DNA from 3 places in the Rhodobacter sp. CZR27 genome. Region 1 is predicted to be linked to each of the others. Evidence: riboswitches for the same ligand, from Rfam matches in the RefSeq annotation. Region 1 holds a riboswitch; each other region holds the start of a gene.

Region 1 (5,438 bases):
CCCCGTGGACGAACTTGCGCGCGGTCTCGCGCGGCTCCTGTCCGCCCACGGCGATCTCGTCCAGCATCCAGCTGCGCTCGACCTTCAGGTCGGGCGAGAGCAGGAGCGCCGCGTTGCGGATCTCGCCGTTGATCTCGAAGGCGCCCGCGATCAGCCGCCGGCCGGGCACCATCCGGTCGTGGTCGGCGCGGACCAGTAGGCCGGGGATGTCGAGATCGGGGCCGGAGTCGATGGGCACGAAACCGGTGGTGTCGATGCCCGGATCGCGCGGCAGGCCGAGCGCCTCGTCCTCATATTCGCCCCGCGCCTGGCTGGCGAGTTGGAGCAGCACATCCTTGGTCGTCGTCGGAAACGAGGCGATGGCGACGGCGGCCCGCCCCGCCGCACCCGCGCTGTCGCTGCCGTAGACGGTGGCCTTCACCGCCCAGCCGAATGCCACCGTGAGAAGAAGCCACACGAGAACCAGAAACAGCACAAGCCAAAGCGGTACGGTTCGATCCATTGCTCAAATCCTGTCCCGAGGCGAAAGCGGCTCGGCCTCGCCCCAAGTGGCACGTGTGAGAAGAATTATTTCGTCCAAGCTAAACAAAACCTCCGGTTGCTGTCAAACAACCAGAGATAGCTTTAGGGGATGGCGGGGTGATTTTCCTGAAACGGGAAGGCATTGCCCTCGGCATCTTCTCGCTGTGAGAGTTCGCGTGGCAATACGCAGGCTGGGGCTGGGTGAATTCGCCCCGGCCCTGTCCGCTCGTGCCGGCGGCGGTGGTCCCGTGCCAGCCGTTTCGCGGGCACCGCTGGGCAACAGCGTCCGGCGGCCGGGAGTTCCCCGGCCGCCGCGATTTTTTCCCATCCGCGGCTCAGCCTTGCCCGGTCAGGCGTTCATGCGCCGATCATGAGGTGATGAACTTTCGGACGAACTCGGTTCTGGGGCGGGCGCGGATCTCGGCGGGCTTTCCGAACTGCAGCGCGGTCGGCGCAATGCCCGCGGCGGCTGTAATCGGTGCAAGCAACGGAGAAGGTCTACGTCGGGCCCTTGGTCAGGAGAAGCGGATCACACAACGGCAGAAGAAGCGGGGTGGACCCCATGTTAATGATGGCGATACAGCCTGTTGCCGACCGTTCTTCAGGTTCCATGGGAACCGGAAGCGGGGAGGAGCATCCCGCTCATGCCAGTTCCGCCCGGTGTCGCAGGGCTGGGACTGGCCATCGACGGCGCGCCGACTGAGCCGGCAAGCAGACGGCGCTTAGCGTGAGCGGCAGCCTGCGCTCACTCGGGGCTGGCGCTGGAAGCGGCGGAAGTGGGGGCCGAGAGCAACTGCTCCGCCGCAGCCGGTGTGCCGACCAGATCCGCAAGCGTCAGCGAGTCGATCAGCACGAGGTAGGACCAGAACACCTCGGCGAAAAGCTTGCGGATCCGGCACGAAGCCTCGTCCTTGCAATCGTCGCAGGGCTGGTAGGACCGGCGCGAGAGGCAGGGCAACGGGGCGATCGGTCCGTCGATCATGCGCAGCAGATCGCTCAGCGGAATTCTGGCAGGATCCTTGATCAGCATGTAGCCGCCCGCCCGGCCCCGCATGCTGGCGATGAAGCCCGCATTGCGGATGTCGAGCAGGATGTGCTCGAGAAAGCGCTTGGGCGTGCCGGATCTTGCAGCGATATCCTCGATCCGCAGGGGGCGGCGCTCGCCGGCTCGCTCCTCGGCCAGCACCATCAGCGCCTTCAGCGCGTATTTCATCTTTTGCGTGATCATCGGACCAGCCTAGAGACGCATCCCCCTCAAGGCAAGCGGCACGACCTGAACGCCGTGCAGGCATTGGCTTTTCGCGCGAACCACCACGCGGCTCCGGCGCCGGGTCTTGATCGCCCGGGGCCGCTGCGGTTGACTGGCGAGGGCGGGATGCGGAGGGCGGCATGCATCGGCAGAACCGGGTCGATCCCTTCGGCGGGCTGCAGGCGGTGGCCGCTCGCGGCAGCCTCATGGGGAACCGCGGCATCCTGCACGACCCGACCGGAGGCATCCGGCGCACCCACGCCCACCGGAGCTGGGTGACCTGCCGCCTCGACTTCCGCGGCCGCAAGCAACAGGTCATGGCGCCCGGGGCCTACACACAGCTGTTCTTTCTCGACGAGGCCACGGCATTTGCCGCTGGCCACCGTCCCTGCGGCGAGTGCCGGCGCGACCGCTACCGGGACTTCTGCGCGGCCTGGTGTGCCGTTCATGGCGACGCCGAACCGGGCCGGTCGCTGCCGCAGACCATCGACCGCCAACTCCATCAGGCACGGATCGGCCGGAACGGGGTCAAGATCACCTTCGCGGCCCGGCCGGGGGAGCTTCCCGAGGGCACGATCTTCGCAGCCGCAGGCAGGCCGGTGCTCGTCTGGAACGACAGCCTGTTCGACTGGTCCTTCGACGGCTACACGCGCCGCAGGTCGCCCGTGCCGCCGGAGGTCGATGTTCTCACGCCCGCCCCGATCGTCGCGCTGCTCCGCCGCGGCTGGTTGCCCGGGGCCGCGCCGGAGTGACCGGGAGGAAGCGCGCAGCCAACCGGAGCGGGCGGCGCCCGCCCGCTCCGGTCGCGGCCGTCAGCCGAGGCTGCCGGCCTTCGCGTCGTCCCAGCCTTCGTCCATCAGCAGCGCGTCCAGATCGAGCCGCTGGCGCCACCCCTTCAGCGCAAGCTCGGGCGCGGTGTAGAAGCGGTCCACATGGCCGATGCAGAGATAGGCCACGATGCGCACCCGCTCGGGGATGTTCAGCAGGCTGCGCAACTCCTCCTCGCGGTAGATGCTGACCCAGCCGACGCCGAGGCCTTCGGCGCGGGCGGCCAGCCACAGGTTCTGCACCGCGCAGACCGTGGAATAGAGATCCATCTCGGCGTTGTGCGTCCGGCCCAGCACCACCGGGCCGCAGCGGTCGCGGTCGCAGGTGACGACGATGTTCAGCGGCGCCTTGCGGATCCCCTCCAGCTTCAGCGACCGGTAGGTGTCGCGCTTTTCGGTGGGGAAAAGTTCCGCGGCCTCGGCATTGGCGCGCAGGAAGGCCGCGTGCACGGCCGCGCGACGCTCGGCATCGCGGATCAGGATGAAGTTCCAGGGCTGCATGAAGCCGACCGAGGGCGCGAGATGCGCGGCCTCGAGCACCCGGCGCAACATCGCAGGATCGATCGGATCGGGCAGGAACTCGTCGCGCACGTCGCGGCGCTCGGCGATGATGTCGTAGAGCGCCTGCCGCTCGGCATCGCCGAAGCGGCGGGCGGGAAGGGGTTGAACCCCGGCGGTGGGGTCGGAAGAAGAGGGCGGCATGATGTCCGGGCCTTTCGCATGACGATCCCGCCGCCGTCCACGCGGCAGGAACTTCTTCGCCGGGCCGGTCTTCTGGCTTCGGTTCACCTGCCCACAAGCGCCTTCCCGGTTGCCCGGTGGCATGGTGCCTGCGGCATCCCCGTCACAGCGGCGGGCCCGCGCCGGAATTACACCGGCTTCCCGATTCTCCGCCTCTCGGCGGCACCCGGCGGAAGAAAGGCAGATCAGATCGGACCGGCGAAGGCAATCCGCTGACGTTGCGCGGCTGACCGCGGCTTGGCCGGTCGCGCGGACCGGGCGCCGAATTGATGGGCAAAGCCTGCCGCCTTCCTGCATCGCCTGCGGCGAAATGCCCGAAGATCTTGGCGCCACCCCCTGCAACAGCGATCTCTGAGGGGCTATAGTCCGGGCGGGCGATCCCGCCATGCGCCCGGCTGCCAGAGTGACGAGGGTTCGTGATGCAGAGTGAGGCCGTGACAGACCTGCACCCCCGGCCCGGGATGCCCGGAGGTGGGAGGCCGCAGCCCCCGCATCCGATGGTGCCCCCGCCGCCCGCGCATTGGCTGACCGAGGATGAGGTGCCACCGGCCCAGACCGTGGCCCTCCGGCTGGCCGCCTATCTGGCCGAGGGCCTGGCCCGCTACCGCGCGCAGGTCTGTCTGGCCGCCGATGCGCCCGCGACGCTGCCGATGGACCGGATGACGATCACCATCGCGCCCACGGCCGAGCGCGAACTGCATCTCGTGCTGTTCCTGCCCGGGCAGGATTCGCTGCGACTGGACCTGATCGACCTCGGCATCTACCGCCTGCTCGGATCGGGTCTGCCGATGCCCGAGGGCGGCCTGCGCCTGATCCCGATTCCCGCCTTCTCGCGGGTGCAGGCGGCGGGGCCGTTCCTGCGCAAGGACGTGGTCTACCGGATCGCGCCGCTCGACGGTCCCTGGCCCGAAGGCGAGGCGATGGGCGGCTGAGGCGCCGCCCGCGAGCCTAGTCCCGGGCCGCCCGCGCCGCGGCCTGAAGCGCCAGAAAGGCCGCATGCCGGCGGTCGTGCAGGGCCGCAAGCTCGCCGCCGACCGGCTCGTAGACCTGAGCCGTCCGCGACATGCGCTGCATGGCGACCCTCATGTCGGGTGCCAGCCCGGCGGCCACCGCACCAAGGATCGCCGAGCCGAGCAGCACCGGTTCGGCCTCGGCGCTCGCGACCACTGGCTTTCCGGTCACGTCGGCGATCAGCTGGCGCACAACGTCAAGCTGTCCCGCCCCGCCGCTGATCGCGATGCGCTCGATGCCGGCGCCTGCCTTCTCCTGCGTCTCGAGGATCTGGCGCAGGCCATGTGCGATGCCGCAGATCCCCGCCACGTAGAGCGCGACGAGGCTTTCCAGGTCCCGCTCCATCCCGAGGCCCGCGATCACGGCGCGGGCGTGGGGATCCGCGAAGGGCGCGCGGTTGCCGAGGAACTCGGGCACGACGTGCAGCCCTGCTGCGCGGGTGACGACATGCGAGAGCGACTCGAGCCCCTCCGCCGCCTGCGTCGCGAGGAAGACCGGCAACGGCTGGCCGGCCGCCCTTGCCGCCCGCGCAGCCTCTGCCGCGGCGGGATGGAACGACAGCAGTTGCTCGATAGCGGCGCCCGCGGCGGACTGGCCGCCCTCGTTCAGCCACATGCCGGGGACCATGGCCGACTGGTAGGGGCCCCAGACGCCGGGAACGAACACCGGCTCGCGCGTCGTGGTCATCGTGCAGGAGGAGGTGCCGAAGACATAGGCGAGGTCGCGCTCGGGCGTGCCCTCGGCGCCCACCGTTCCGATGCCGCCGGCATGGGCGTCGATCAGCCCCGCGCCGACCGGCGTGCCGGTGACAAGACCCAGGTCCGCCGCGGCCTGCGGCGTGAGCCCGGTGCCGAGCGGCGTTCCCGGCTCCACCACACGCGCTCCGATGCGCGAGAACTCCTCGTCGGCCAGCACGCCCAGACCCACCTGCCGGAAATAGTCCGGATCCCAGCGGCGTTCATGCGCAAGATACGTCCACTTGCAGGTAACGGTGCAGGTCGAGCGCGCCAGATCCCCCGTCGCCCGCCAGCCAAGGTAATCGGCCAGGTCGAAGAATTGCCATGCCGCATCGAAGATTGCAGGCCGAT
Region 2 (5,438 bases), 160 kb from region 1:
AGGTCGCGGCGCAGGCTGCGCGCCCGCCTCATCGCCGCACCAGCCGGTAGCCCAGCCCGCGCTGCGTCTCGATCCGGTCGCGGCCCAGCTTCTTGCGCAGCCGGCTGACATAGACCTCGATCGTGTTGCTCTCGACCTCGGCATCGAAGTTGTAGAGCGTCTCCTCGAGCTGCGCCTTGGACACGATCGAGTTCGGCCGGTGCAGCAGGGCGTCCAGGATCGCCCATTCCCGATGGCTGAGGACGACCGGGCCATCGGGTCCCTCGATGCTGCGCCCGGCGACATCGACCTCGAGCGGGCCGATCATCAGCCTCGGATTGGGGTTGCCGGCATAGCGCCGAGCCACGGCACCGATGCGCGCCGACAGTTCGGACAGGTCGAACGGCTTGACCATGTAGTCGTCGGCGCCGGCGTTCAGGCCCTCGATCCGCTCGGTAATGCGGTCGCGCGCGGTCAGGATGATCACCGGCATCCCCAGCCCGCGCGCCCGGAGCCGGCGCAGGAAGTCGATGCCGCTGCCGTCGGGCAGGGTCAGGTCAAGCAGCACGAGATCGAAGCTGGCCGTCTCGACCGAGGCAAGCGCATCCTCGACCGAGGCCACGAGATCGGCCGCATGGCCCTCGGCCGCAAGCTGGTCGCGGATCGCCCCGCCCAGCCCCGCGTCGTCCTCTACCAGTAGGATGCGCATCGGATCTCCGCCGGCCCTTGCCCTGCCCGCATCTTCCATGCGGTGCGGCGGGGGCAGGCGTCAAGCGCGGGGCGCGCGGCCCGGGACCCGTGGGCGCCCGGGCGCCGGCTTTCACTTCGAGGCCAGCGTGATCGGCAGCGCCTCGGCCGAGATCCGCACCGTCCCGCCCGTGCGGGCGAAGGTGTAGATGGTGCGCTGTTCGAACGGCAGCGAGAAGTGGACGGAGTCCCGATCCTCGAGCCGCATCTTCACCACCTGCGGCTCGGCCGAGGGCGAGCGGGCGCGGAAGGCCGCGGTCACCTCGATCCCGCCATCGGCCAGATCGGTGCGATAGGCCGCCATGTCGAGCGCGCCGGTGTGCAGGCTGCCCGCCTGCAGCGGCGCGGTCAGCGTGACCTCTTCGGCCGAGGCGGCGGCGGCCAGTGTCAGCGCGGCGAGGGATAGGGAGAGAATCGTTTTCATATCGGGACCTGTCCAGAACGGGAGGCGGCCGGATCGGCCGGATCATGTGTCGGCAAGGACCTAATGCTGCGGCGCAGCACTGTCCATGCGCGCGGCTGCAGTCCCGCTATGCAGCAGGCGGGATGATGGCGCACCACCGCTCCGCGCAAGCGCGGCGGCGACAGACGCGCGGCGCAACGCCCGCCGGGCGGGTGCTTGCGCAACAGGAGGGGCAGGTTCCGGCCGCGCGACATGCAGAAAGTTGACGCGGGTGCCGCGATCTGTCACGCCCTGCCCTGACGGTTCCCGACCGCCGCAAGGCCAAGGGATGAAAAGGGAACGCGGTGAGGGGGTGACAGCCCGAATCCGCGACTGCCCCCGCAACTGTGAGCGGCGAGCCGCCTCCGAAGACGCCACTGGCCGATGGCCGGGAAGGTTCGGGGAGGGCTGTGACCCGCGAGTCAGGAGACCTGCCGTCGCTTTCGCCGGGCAACCGGACCCACCCCATGCGCCGTCGGGGATGACGGCTAGGAGGACCACATGCATATCGAACCCGGTCTCGTGACCGGAGCAAAACTCGCCGTAGGCTATGCCACCGCGGTGACGGCCGGAGGCTACACGCTGAAGCTTGCCGCCGAGACCATCCGCGAGAAGGGCCTGGCCTCGCTCGCGGTGCGCAGCCTCATCGCCGCGGCCTGCGTCTTCACCTTCTTCCAGATCCTGCCGCATTACCCGGTGGGCGTGTCCGAGGTGCACTTCATCCTCGGCTCGACGCTGTTCCTGATCCTCGGGGCGGCGCCGGCCGCCTTCGGCCTGACCGCCGGCCTGCTCGTGCAGGGGCTGTTCTTCGCGCCCTTCGACCTGCCGCAATTCGGCATGAACATCACGACGCTTCTGGTTCCGCTCTTCGCGGTCAAGGCGCTGGCCGACCGGATCATCCCGGCGCACCGGCCCTATGTGGACCTCGACTACGGGCAGGCGCTGGCGCTTTCCACCGCCTATCAGGGCGGCGTGGTGGCCTGGGTCGCCTTCTGGGCCTTCCTCGGCCAGGGCTTCGGCGCCGCGAGCGTGGCTTCGGTCGCAACCTTCGGCAGCGCCTACATGCTGGTCGTCCTGATCGAGCCGCTGACCGACCTTGCGGTGCTGGCGGCGGCCAAGGCTGCGCGCGGCCGTATGCCGGCGGGCCTGTTCACGCCCCGCCTGCATCAGGCGGCCTGACGCCGGGGCGCGGGCGCGGCCGCCGGGCCGCGCCCGCCCTTCCCCGCAGGGGATTGACCCGCGCCACCCCCGCCGCTCCTTCTCGCAACCGACCGGATGGCCCGCCTGCCTCGGCCCGGCACGGAGACTTCATGATGCTGGAAGCTCACTCCCTGCCGCCGGGGCTGATGATCGGCGCTCCGGGCTCGGGCTCGGGCAAGACTACGGTGACGCTGGGGCTTCTGCGCGCCTTCCGAGACGAAGGCCTGGGCGTGCAGCCCTTCAAGAACGGACCCGACTACATCGACCCCGCCTTCCATCGCGTGGCGGCGGGACGCCCCTCGTTCAACCTCGACGGCTGGGCGATGTCGCCGGCGCTTCTGGCGGGCCTGGCCGCCGAGGCGGCAGGCGCGGATCTGGCCCTCGCCGAGGGCTCGATGGGCCTTTATGACGGCACTTCGGCGCCGGGTGTCACCGGGCGCGGCGCGGCGGCCGAGATCGCGGCCCGCTTCGGCTGGCCGGTGGTGCTGGTGCTGGATGCGGCCGGTCAGGCGCAATCGGCCGCGGCGACCGCGCTCGGCTTCGCGCGCCATCCCGACGCGCCGCCCTTCGCGGGCGTGATCCTCAACAACATCGCCTCGGCGCGGCACGAGGTGATGATCCGGCGCGAGATGGAGCGGCTCGGCCTGCCGGTGCTGGGCGCCCTGCCCCGCCGCCGTGACCTCGCGCTGCCCGAGCGTCACCTGGGACTGGTCCAGGCGGGCGAACATCCCGACCTCGAGGGCGCCATCCTGCGCTTTGCCGCGCTCCTGCGCGATCACGCCGATCTTGCGGCGATCCGTGCCGCGGCCCGCTCCACGACAACGACGGCGCCGGGACCGCTGCCGGGGCCGCCCGCGCAGCGCATCGCCCTGGCCTCGGATGCGGCCTTTTCCTTCACCTATCCGCATCTGCTGGAAGGCTGGCGCCGCGCCGGGGCCGAGATCCTGCCCTTCTCGCCGCTGGCCGACGAGGCGCCGCCGGAGGCCGATCTGGTCTGGCTGCCGGGCGGCTATCCCGAACTGCACGCCGGCCGGCTTGCCACGGCGGCACGGTTCCGCGCGGGCCTTCGGCGTCACGCGGAAACCGGGCCCGTTCACGGCGAATGCGGCGGCTACATGGTGCTGGGCGAGGCGCTGGTGGATGCGGCCGGCGTCCGGCATTCGATGACCGGGCTGCTCGGCCTCGTCACCAGCTTCGAGCGGCGGCGGCTGCATCTCGGCTACCGCTGTGCCGAGCTGCTGGCTCCGGTGCCGGGCCATGCCGCCGGCGCGCGACTGCGCGGCCACGAGTTCCACTATTCGTCAATCCTCGCCCAGCCGGACGAGCCGCTGGCCCGGGTGACCAACGCGGAAGGCGAGACGGTGCCCGAAACCGGCTCGCGCCGCGGCACGGTGACCGGCAGCTTCTTTCACCTGATCGCGCCGGAACCGGCGGCCTAGGTCTTCCGCCGACGCCGGGGAATCGCGGCCCTGCCCCGCCCGCCGGATGCGGGCCACAGCGCGGGAGGCCGGCGCTCCGGCATGCCGCGGCCCTTCGCACCGGCCTGGACGTTACGGCACGCGGCGGCGGCGGGCCGCCTTTCCGGTTTCGTCGCGGCACGCGGCTGCATTAGGCTTCCGCCCGGTCAGCAGGAAGGGGAGGGCTTGATGACAACGGAACCGATCGTGATCGCGGGCGCGGCGCGGACGCCGATGGGCGCGTTCCAGGGGGCGCTGAAGGGGATGAGCGCGGTGGATCTTGGCGCGGCCGCCATTTCGGCCGCGCTTACCCGTGCGGGCCTTGTGCCGCAGGCGGTGGACGAGGTGGTGATGGGCTGCGTGCTGCCCGCGGGCCTTGGTCAGGCCCCGGCACGGCAGGCGGCCATCGGCGCGGGCCTGCCCGAGGCCGTGCCCTGCTCGACGCTGAACAAGGTCTGCGGCTCCGGGATGAAGGCCACGATGCTGGCCCATGACGCGATCCGCGCCGGCAGCGTCGACATCGTGGTCGCGGGCGGCATGGAGAGCATGTCGAACGCGCCCTACCTGCTCGACAAGGCGCGCGGCGGCTACCGCATCGGCCACGGGCGGGTGCTCGACCACATGTTCCTCGACGGGCTGGAGGACGCCTATGACAAGGGCCGCGCGATGGGCACCTTCGCCGAGGATTGCGCCGAGGCCTACCAGTTCACCCGCGAGGCGCAGGATGCCTATGCGCTGGAATCGCTCTCGCGAGCGCAGTCGGCCATCGCCGAGGGCCGTTTCGCCGCCGAGGTCGTGGCGCTCGCCGGCGTGGCGCATGACGAGGCACCGGGTCGCGCGCGGCCCGAGAAGATCCCCCAGCTGAAGCCCGCCTTCCGCGAGGGCGGCACGGTAACGGCGGCCAACAGCTCCTCGATCTCGGACGGGGCGGCGGCGCTGGTCGTCACACGGATGGGGGTGGCCGAGGCGCGCGGCCTCGCGCCGCTCGCGGTGATCCGGGGGCATGCGAGCCACGCGCAGGCGCCCAGCCTCTTCACCACAGCGCCGATCTTCGCGATCCGCAAGCTTCTGGACCGGTTGGGCTGGCAGGCCGGCGACGTGGACCTTTACGAGATCAACGAGGCCTTCGCCGTGGTCGCCATGGCCGCGATGCGCGATCTGGACCTGCCGCACGACCGGGTGAACGTGAACGGCGGCGCCTGCGCGCTTGGCCATCCGATCGGCTGCTCGGGCGCGCGGATCATCGTCACCCTGATCTCGGCGCTGCGCGACCGCGGGCTGAAGCGCGGCGTGGCCTCGCTCTGCATCGGCGGGGGCGAGGCGACGGCGGTCGCGGTGGAGCTTCTCTGATGCGGATCGAGGGACAGGCGGCGCTGGTCACCGGGGCAGGCTCGGGGCTGGGCGAGGCGACGGCGCGGGCGCTGGCGGCCGAAGGCGCGCGGGTAACGCTGCTGGATTTCAACTTCGACGCGGCGCAGGCGGTGGCGGCCGGGATCGGCGGGTTTGCAGTGAAATGCGATGTCGCTTCGGCCGAGAGCGCCGAGGCGGCGGTCTACGAGGCGGCGGACCGTCACGGGCCGGCGCGGATCCTCGTGAACTGCGCGGGCGTCGCG
Region 3 (5,438 bases), on a different replicon from region 1:
CCTTTCCCGGCTTTCTGGCGGGGATCGCGGCGCGACGCAAGCAAGCCGCGGCGACATGGCATTCGGCTACCAGATTAGAATTGATCTAAGTCAAAGGTTCTCGGGCAGTCGCGGGCTAGCGTCCTGATGCGCGTAATCGTTTGCACAGGAGAAGTACCATGCGCCTCACCCTCACAGCCCTGATCGCGAGCACGGCCCTGGCCGGCGCGGCGCAGGCCGATGCCCTTCGGGACAAGGCGCTGGAATTCTTCGCGCCGCTGCCCTCGACTGTCCCGGCGGTGAAGGACAACCGCATCACGCCCGAGAAGATCGACCTCGGCCGGGCGCTGTTCTTCGATCCCCGGCTGTCGGCGTCGGGCGTGTTCTCCTGCGCCTCGTGCCACAACCTCGCGACCGGCGGCGACGACAACATGGAGACCTCGGTCGGCCACGGCTGGCAGAAGGGGCCGCGCAACGCGCCCACGGTGCTCAACGCGGTGCTGAACGAGGCGCAGTTCTGGGACGGCCGGGCGGACGACCTGAAGGCGCAGGCCAAGGGTCCGGTGCAGGCGGGGGTCGAGATGGCGAACACCCCCGCGCAGGTCGAACTGACGCTGGCGTCGATGCCGGCCTATGTCGAGTGGTTCAAGGCGGCCTTCCCCGACGAGGCGGCTCCCGCGACCTTCGACAACATGGCCAAGGCGATCGAGGCCTTCGAGGCCACCCTGATCACGCCCTCGCCCTTCGATGCCTTCCTGAACGGCGACGACGCGGCATTGGAAGAGGATGCGAAGGCCGGGCTCGCGCTCTTCATCGACAAGGGCTGCTCGTCCTGCCACTCGGGCGTGAACGTGGGCGGCCACGGCTACTATCCGTTCGGCCTGATCGAGAAACCCGGCGCGGACATCCTGCCGGCGGGCGACAAGGGCCGCTTCTCGGTCACCGAAACGGCCGATGACGAATATGTCTTCCGTGCCGCGCCGCTGCGCAACGTGGCGCTGACCGCGCCCTATTTCCACTCCGGCAAGGTCTGGGACCTGCGGACGGCCGTCGAGGTCATGGCGGAAAGCCAGCTTGGCCAGCAGATGACAGACCAGGAAGTGGGGCAGGTGGTGGCCTTCCTCGAAACCCTGACCGGCACGCTGCCGGCCGTGACCATCCCGGCCCTGCCGCCGGAAACCGAAACCACGCCGCGTCCGACGGCCGAGGTGAAGGTGCAATGATCTGGGCGATCGGGGCGGCCGCAAGGGCCGCCCCCTTCCCCTTGCGGGCCGGTCAGCGGCGGAATCTGCCGAGCGTCCGTCCGAGCCGGTCCACCAGCCGGTAAGGCAGCGTATTGCGGCACACCACGTAGCGCGGCCGGGTGACGCCGCCGAAGCCGGTGAAGAACACCCGGTTCCCGCGGGTGTAGAGCCCGTCGAAGTCGAAGATGAGCCCCATGCCGGAGGCATGACGGATCGCCTCCCAGATCAGCAGGGCGGTTGCCCCATGATCCTGCCCCCTGTCGCGCGTGCTGAGCAGGTAGTAGCAGGTCGTCGCATCCCAGGCACAGAAGATCGCGGCCGAGATCGACCCGTCCGCGGCCCGGGCGCAGAGGATCCGTCCACGCCCCCGATCCACCGCCGCGGTGCAGATCCTCGTGATGCCCTCGGCGTCGTAGTAGGAGTCGTGACCGGCCTTCTCGATGTTGGCCTCGTAGAAGGCCGCGAATTCCGCGGGGCTGATCCGGTCCGAGGCAGTATAGCGCTCCTGCGCGCGCCGGATGATGTTGCGCGTCTTGTCGCGCATCTCGCTCCAGATCCGCTGTTCCGGGGCGGGGGCGATCTCGAAGGTGAAGTTCACCAGGGTGTGCAGCCCCGCCTCGGCGAAGACCATCACGTCGGTGATGCCCCGGTGCATCCGCTGGTAGAAGTTGTCGACACTCGGGATCTGTTCGTAAAGCTCGCGCACGATCTGCGCGTGCTTCAGCGCCCGGTTGCAGGGGGCGCCGCTGCCCTCGTCGACCGCCGGCCCCAGGAAATGCACGAAGTCCGGCATCTCGCAGGTGGTCAGGCCGAAGGCGCGCTTCGAGATCAGGTAAGGGAAGCGTCCCAAAAGCTTGCCGCCCGCGCTGACGGTCGCCTCGCTCCACTGTCCCGGCACCGCGGCATCAAGCCACCAGGATTCGTGAAAGATTGTCGGATTGAGGAGGTTCGTTCCGGGCTCACTGCACCGCGACGGGGGTGCCGAAGCCGGATCGTCGGAAGAGAGGGCTGCACTGGTTACAAGTCTGGCGTTGCGTGACTTCAGGACGCTGAGATCCATGTACCGTTCCCGACCAAATACTTCAATGAAAGTGCCTGTGCATCGAATACCATAACAGCGAAACGCCCGACAACAGGAACTGCCCCTCAAATCACTGTAAAAGGCCGGCTTTGACGGCATACCCGAAACCTTGGGTTGAGCAGCGCAACCGGGGGTGGTTGCGGCGCGCGCCCGGCGCGCGGCGCCTCGCGCGACAGTCCACGCCAGGGGCCTAAACCCACGGTCGAGTCGCCCGCCTTGGCCCGCGGCCTCTGCCGCCCGCCCTCGGCCGTGCCGACCGAGGTGGCCGGCTGCTCCGCCAGGCGCCGGGCGCCGCGCATGGGGCGGCTTTGGGCCTCCGGTTGTCGCGACGGGTCGCGGACCTCTCGCCCCTGCGCCGATTGACGCGTGGCAAGCCAGCTTGCAGCGGCCACTTGACAGGGGCGATGCTTGTCCTATTGAGAAGGCGCTTCGGTTCCGGCGCAATGACCGGATGAAAAGGGAACGCGGTCCGGCCACACGGCCAAGTCCGCGGCTGCCCCCGCAACTGTAGGCGGCGAGCGACGGCCGATCATGCCACTGGGTCATCCCGGGAAGGCCGGTCCGAGCGGTGACCCGTGAGTCAGGAGACCTGCCGAAGAGTTCACCCATCCCGTGGCGCGGGGCGCGCCGAGGGAGGCGGGCCATCCGCTTCAGGTGACGCTTTCACCGTCGGCGGAGGGGCGATCCCTTTCCAAGGACATCCAGGGACGAACTCCGGGTCGCCACCCGGACGGAGAGGGAAAGATGAAGACCACAGCCGTATCCCTTCTGGCGCTGCTGGCCGCCATGCCGCTGCAGGCACAGGACATCGCACTGGACGAGATCGTGGTCTCGGCCAACATCGCGCCGATCGAGGCCTCGCGGACGGGCGCCTCGGTCGAGACACTTTCGGCCGAGGACCTGAAGCAGAGCGGCGCGATGCCCCTGGGCCGGGCGCTTGCGACGCTTCCTACGCTGTCTTATTCGGACACCGGGCCAATCGGATCTTCTGCGTCGCTTCGCTTGCGCGGCCTGCCCGGCGCCTACATCAAGGTGCTCGTCGATGGCATCGACGTCTCGGACCCGGCTCAGACACAGAGCCAGTTCGATTTCGGCACGCTCGGCACGGCGGACGTGTCGCGGGTCGAGGTGCTGGGTGGGTCACAATCGGCCCAGTATGGCAGCACGGCGGTTGCGGGTGTCATCAGCGTCACGACCAAACGACCTGAACAGGAAGGCATCTCCCAATCGGTCGCCCTGGAGGCGGGCAGCTATGAGACCCTGTCCGGGTCCTACACCCTTTCGTCGCGGGGCGACCGGCATGAAGTCTCGGTCACCGCTTCACGCGTACATAGCGAAGGCTTTTCGGCCGGTGACGACAGCGCCGGAAACCGCGAAGACGACGGGTTCGATTCCGAGCGGCTGTCCTTTTCCGCTTCGTATGACGTAACCGACGTGTTGAGCGTCGGGGCTTCGGGCTTCTATCAGCACGCCGACTCGCAGATCGATGAGTGTTGCGAAGTCGATGGCGATTTCCATGATGGCGTCACCCCCGACGACGATCATTCCCTGCTGCACACCCGCGGTGGGCGGATCTTCGCCACACTGACCGGTGACCAGCTGACACAAACCCTCTCGATCTACCGGTTCGAGAACGAACGGACGACGGAAGGCACGGAACGCAACTTCTTCGGTCCCGATCCCTCCCCCTACGAATGGTCCTATGACGGGACGCGTACGGTGATGGACTACCGCGCGAGCTATCTGCCGACCGACAGTTTGACGCTGGGGTTCGGCGCCACACATGCGCGCGAGGATCTCTTCAGTGCCACCTCAGACCAGTGGACCCTGCCAGGCACGGACAGCGGGGAACGTGAGATAGACGGCCTGTTCGGAGAGGCGACGCTGGCACTGACGCCGGCACTGGATGTCACGCTGGCCGCGCGCCACGACGACTATTCCGACTTTGGCGGCCACACCACCGCCCGCCTCGCCGCTGCCTGGCGCCTGGATGATACGTTGCTGCTGCGCGCCTCGGCCGGGTCCGGCTTCGTGGCGCCCTCGCTCTATCAGCTCTACTCCACGCAATATGGAAACGAGGACCTCGGACCAGAGCGTAGCAGGTCTGTGGATCTCGGTCTGGAGAAGACCTTCGGCAACGGCGCCGAGGTCAAGGCTACGCTGTTCCACCAGCAAGTCGAGGATCTGATCAAGTTCGTTACGCTCACCACCTTTCCAGCCTATACCGGCGAATATCAAACCGCCGACGGCACCTCGCGCTCCTCAGGGATTGCGCTGTCGGGTTCGGTTCCGCTGAATGATCGTCTGCAACTGAGTGGGGTAGTGACCTATACCCGTACCAGCGATCCGGACGGCGAGGCACTTCCGCGCGTTCCGGAAACCGATCTGCGGCTTGGTCTGGATGCTGACTTGACGGACCGGCTTGATGCCGGCATTGCGCTCCACGCCGTTCGCAATCTATACGATGAGCGCGCGAACAGCCTGATCGCCATGCCCGACTACGAGACCGTCGAGGCGACGGTCGAGTTTGATCTCGGGCAGGACGCGCAGGTCTACCTGCGGGCTGACAACCTGCTCGACGAGGACTATCAGGTAGTCAAGGGCTTCGGCACATCGGGCAGGGCGTTCTATGTCGGCTTGCGAAAGAGCTTTTAAGGCCGTTCTCGCGGTAGTCTCGGCCCTGTCGATGGTTGCCTCAGCCGCCGTGGCCGAGGCGCCGCGGCGGGTCGTGTCCGTCAACCTCTGCACCGACCAGCTGGCGATGATGCTGGCGGCGCCCGGCCAGCTGGTCTCGGTCTCGCATCTCGCCTCAGAGCCGCAGACCTCGGCCATGGTCGAGGAGGCCCGGGCCTATCCCGCCAACATGGGTCAGGCCGAGCAGGTGTTCCTGATGCGGCCGGATCTCGTGCTGGCCGGCACCTTCACCGCGCGGGCCAGTGTCGATCTGCTGCGCCGGCTCGGCGTCGAGGTAATCGAGCTGCCGCCGGCGACGACGCTCGACGACGTGGCGGGCCACCTGCGCATAGTGGGCCGGGCGCTCGGCCGCGAGGCCGAGGCCGAGGAACTGGCCGCCGAGTTCGAGGCCGGCCTCGACCGGCTGAGGATCGAGGCGCCGCCGGCGCGCGCCGCGATGT

Evidence for each region. Region 1 has a riboswitch for cobalamin ahead of bluB (5,6-dimethylbenzimidazole synthase). Riboswitches for the same ligand answer to the same signal wherever they lie in the genome.
Region 2: it holds a riboswitch for cobalamin, as region 1 does, so the genes downstream of both, CK951_RS17325 (energy-coupling factor ABC transporter permease) here and bluB (5,6-dimethylbenzimidazole synthase) in region 1, are expected to answer to the same signal.
Region 3: it holds a riboswitch for cobalamin, as region 1 does, so the genes downstream of both, CK951_RS05680 (TonB-dependent siderophore receptor) here and bluB (5,6-dimethylbenzimidazole synthase) in region 1, are expected to answer to the same signal.

What each region holds. Positions count from the first base shown of each region.
Region 1 is NZ_CP023549.1:81,916-87,353, reverse strand. Features, by position in the region: gene CK951_RS16590 (arylsulfotransferase family protein) at 1-502, opposite strand, end outside; gene CK951_RS16585 (Rrf2 family transcriptional regulator) at 1,268-1,750, opposite strand; gene CK951_RS16580 (hypothetical protein) at 1,912-2,523, shown strand; gene bluB (5,6-dimethylbenzimidazole synthase) at 2,584-3,300, opposite strand; cobalamin riboswitch at 3,345-3,524, opposite strand; gene CK951_RS16570 (hypothetical protein) at 3,759-4,271, shown strand; gene CK951_RS16565 (FGGY-family carbohydrate kinase) at 4,288-5,438, opposite strand, start outside.
Region 2 is NZ_CP023549.1:242,160-247,597, forward strand. Features, by position in the region: gene CK951_RS17310 (HAMP domain-containing sensor histidine kinase) at 1-32, opposite strand, end outside; gene CK951_RS17315 (response regulator transcription factor) at 29-688, opposite strand; gene CK951_RS17320 (hypothetical protein) at 800-1,150, opposite strand; cobalamin riboswitch at 1,413-1,622, shown strand; gene CK951_RS17325 (energy-coupling factor ABC transporter permease) at 1,670-2,347, shown strand; gene CK951_RS17330 (cobyrinate a,c-diamide synthase) at 2,482-3,807, shown strand; gene CK951_RS17335 (acetyl-CoA C-acyltransferase) at 4,015-5,175, shown strand; gene CK951_RS17340 (SDR family NAD(P)-dependent oxidoreductase) at 5,175-5,438, shown strand, end outside.
Region 3 is NZ_CP023548.1:1,121,724-1,127,161, forward strand. Features, by position in the region: gene CK951_RS05670 (cytochrome-c peroxidase) at 159-1,202, shown strand; gene CK951_RS05675 (GNAT family N-acetyltransferase) at 1,255-2,121, opposite strand; cobalamin riboswitch at 2,718-2,916, shown strand; gene CK951_RS05680 (TonB-dependent siderophore receptor) at 3,049-4,959, shown strand; gene CK951_RS05685 (ABC transporter substrate-binding protein) at 4,991-5,438, shown strand, end outside.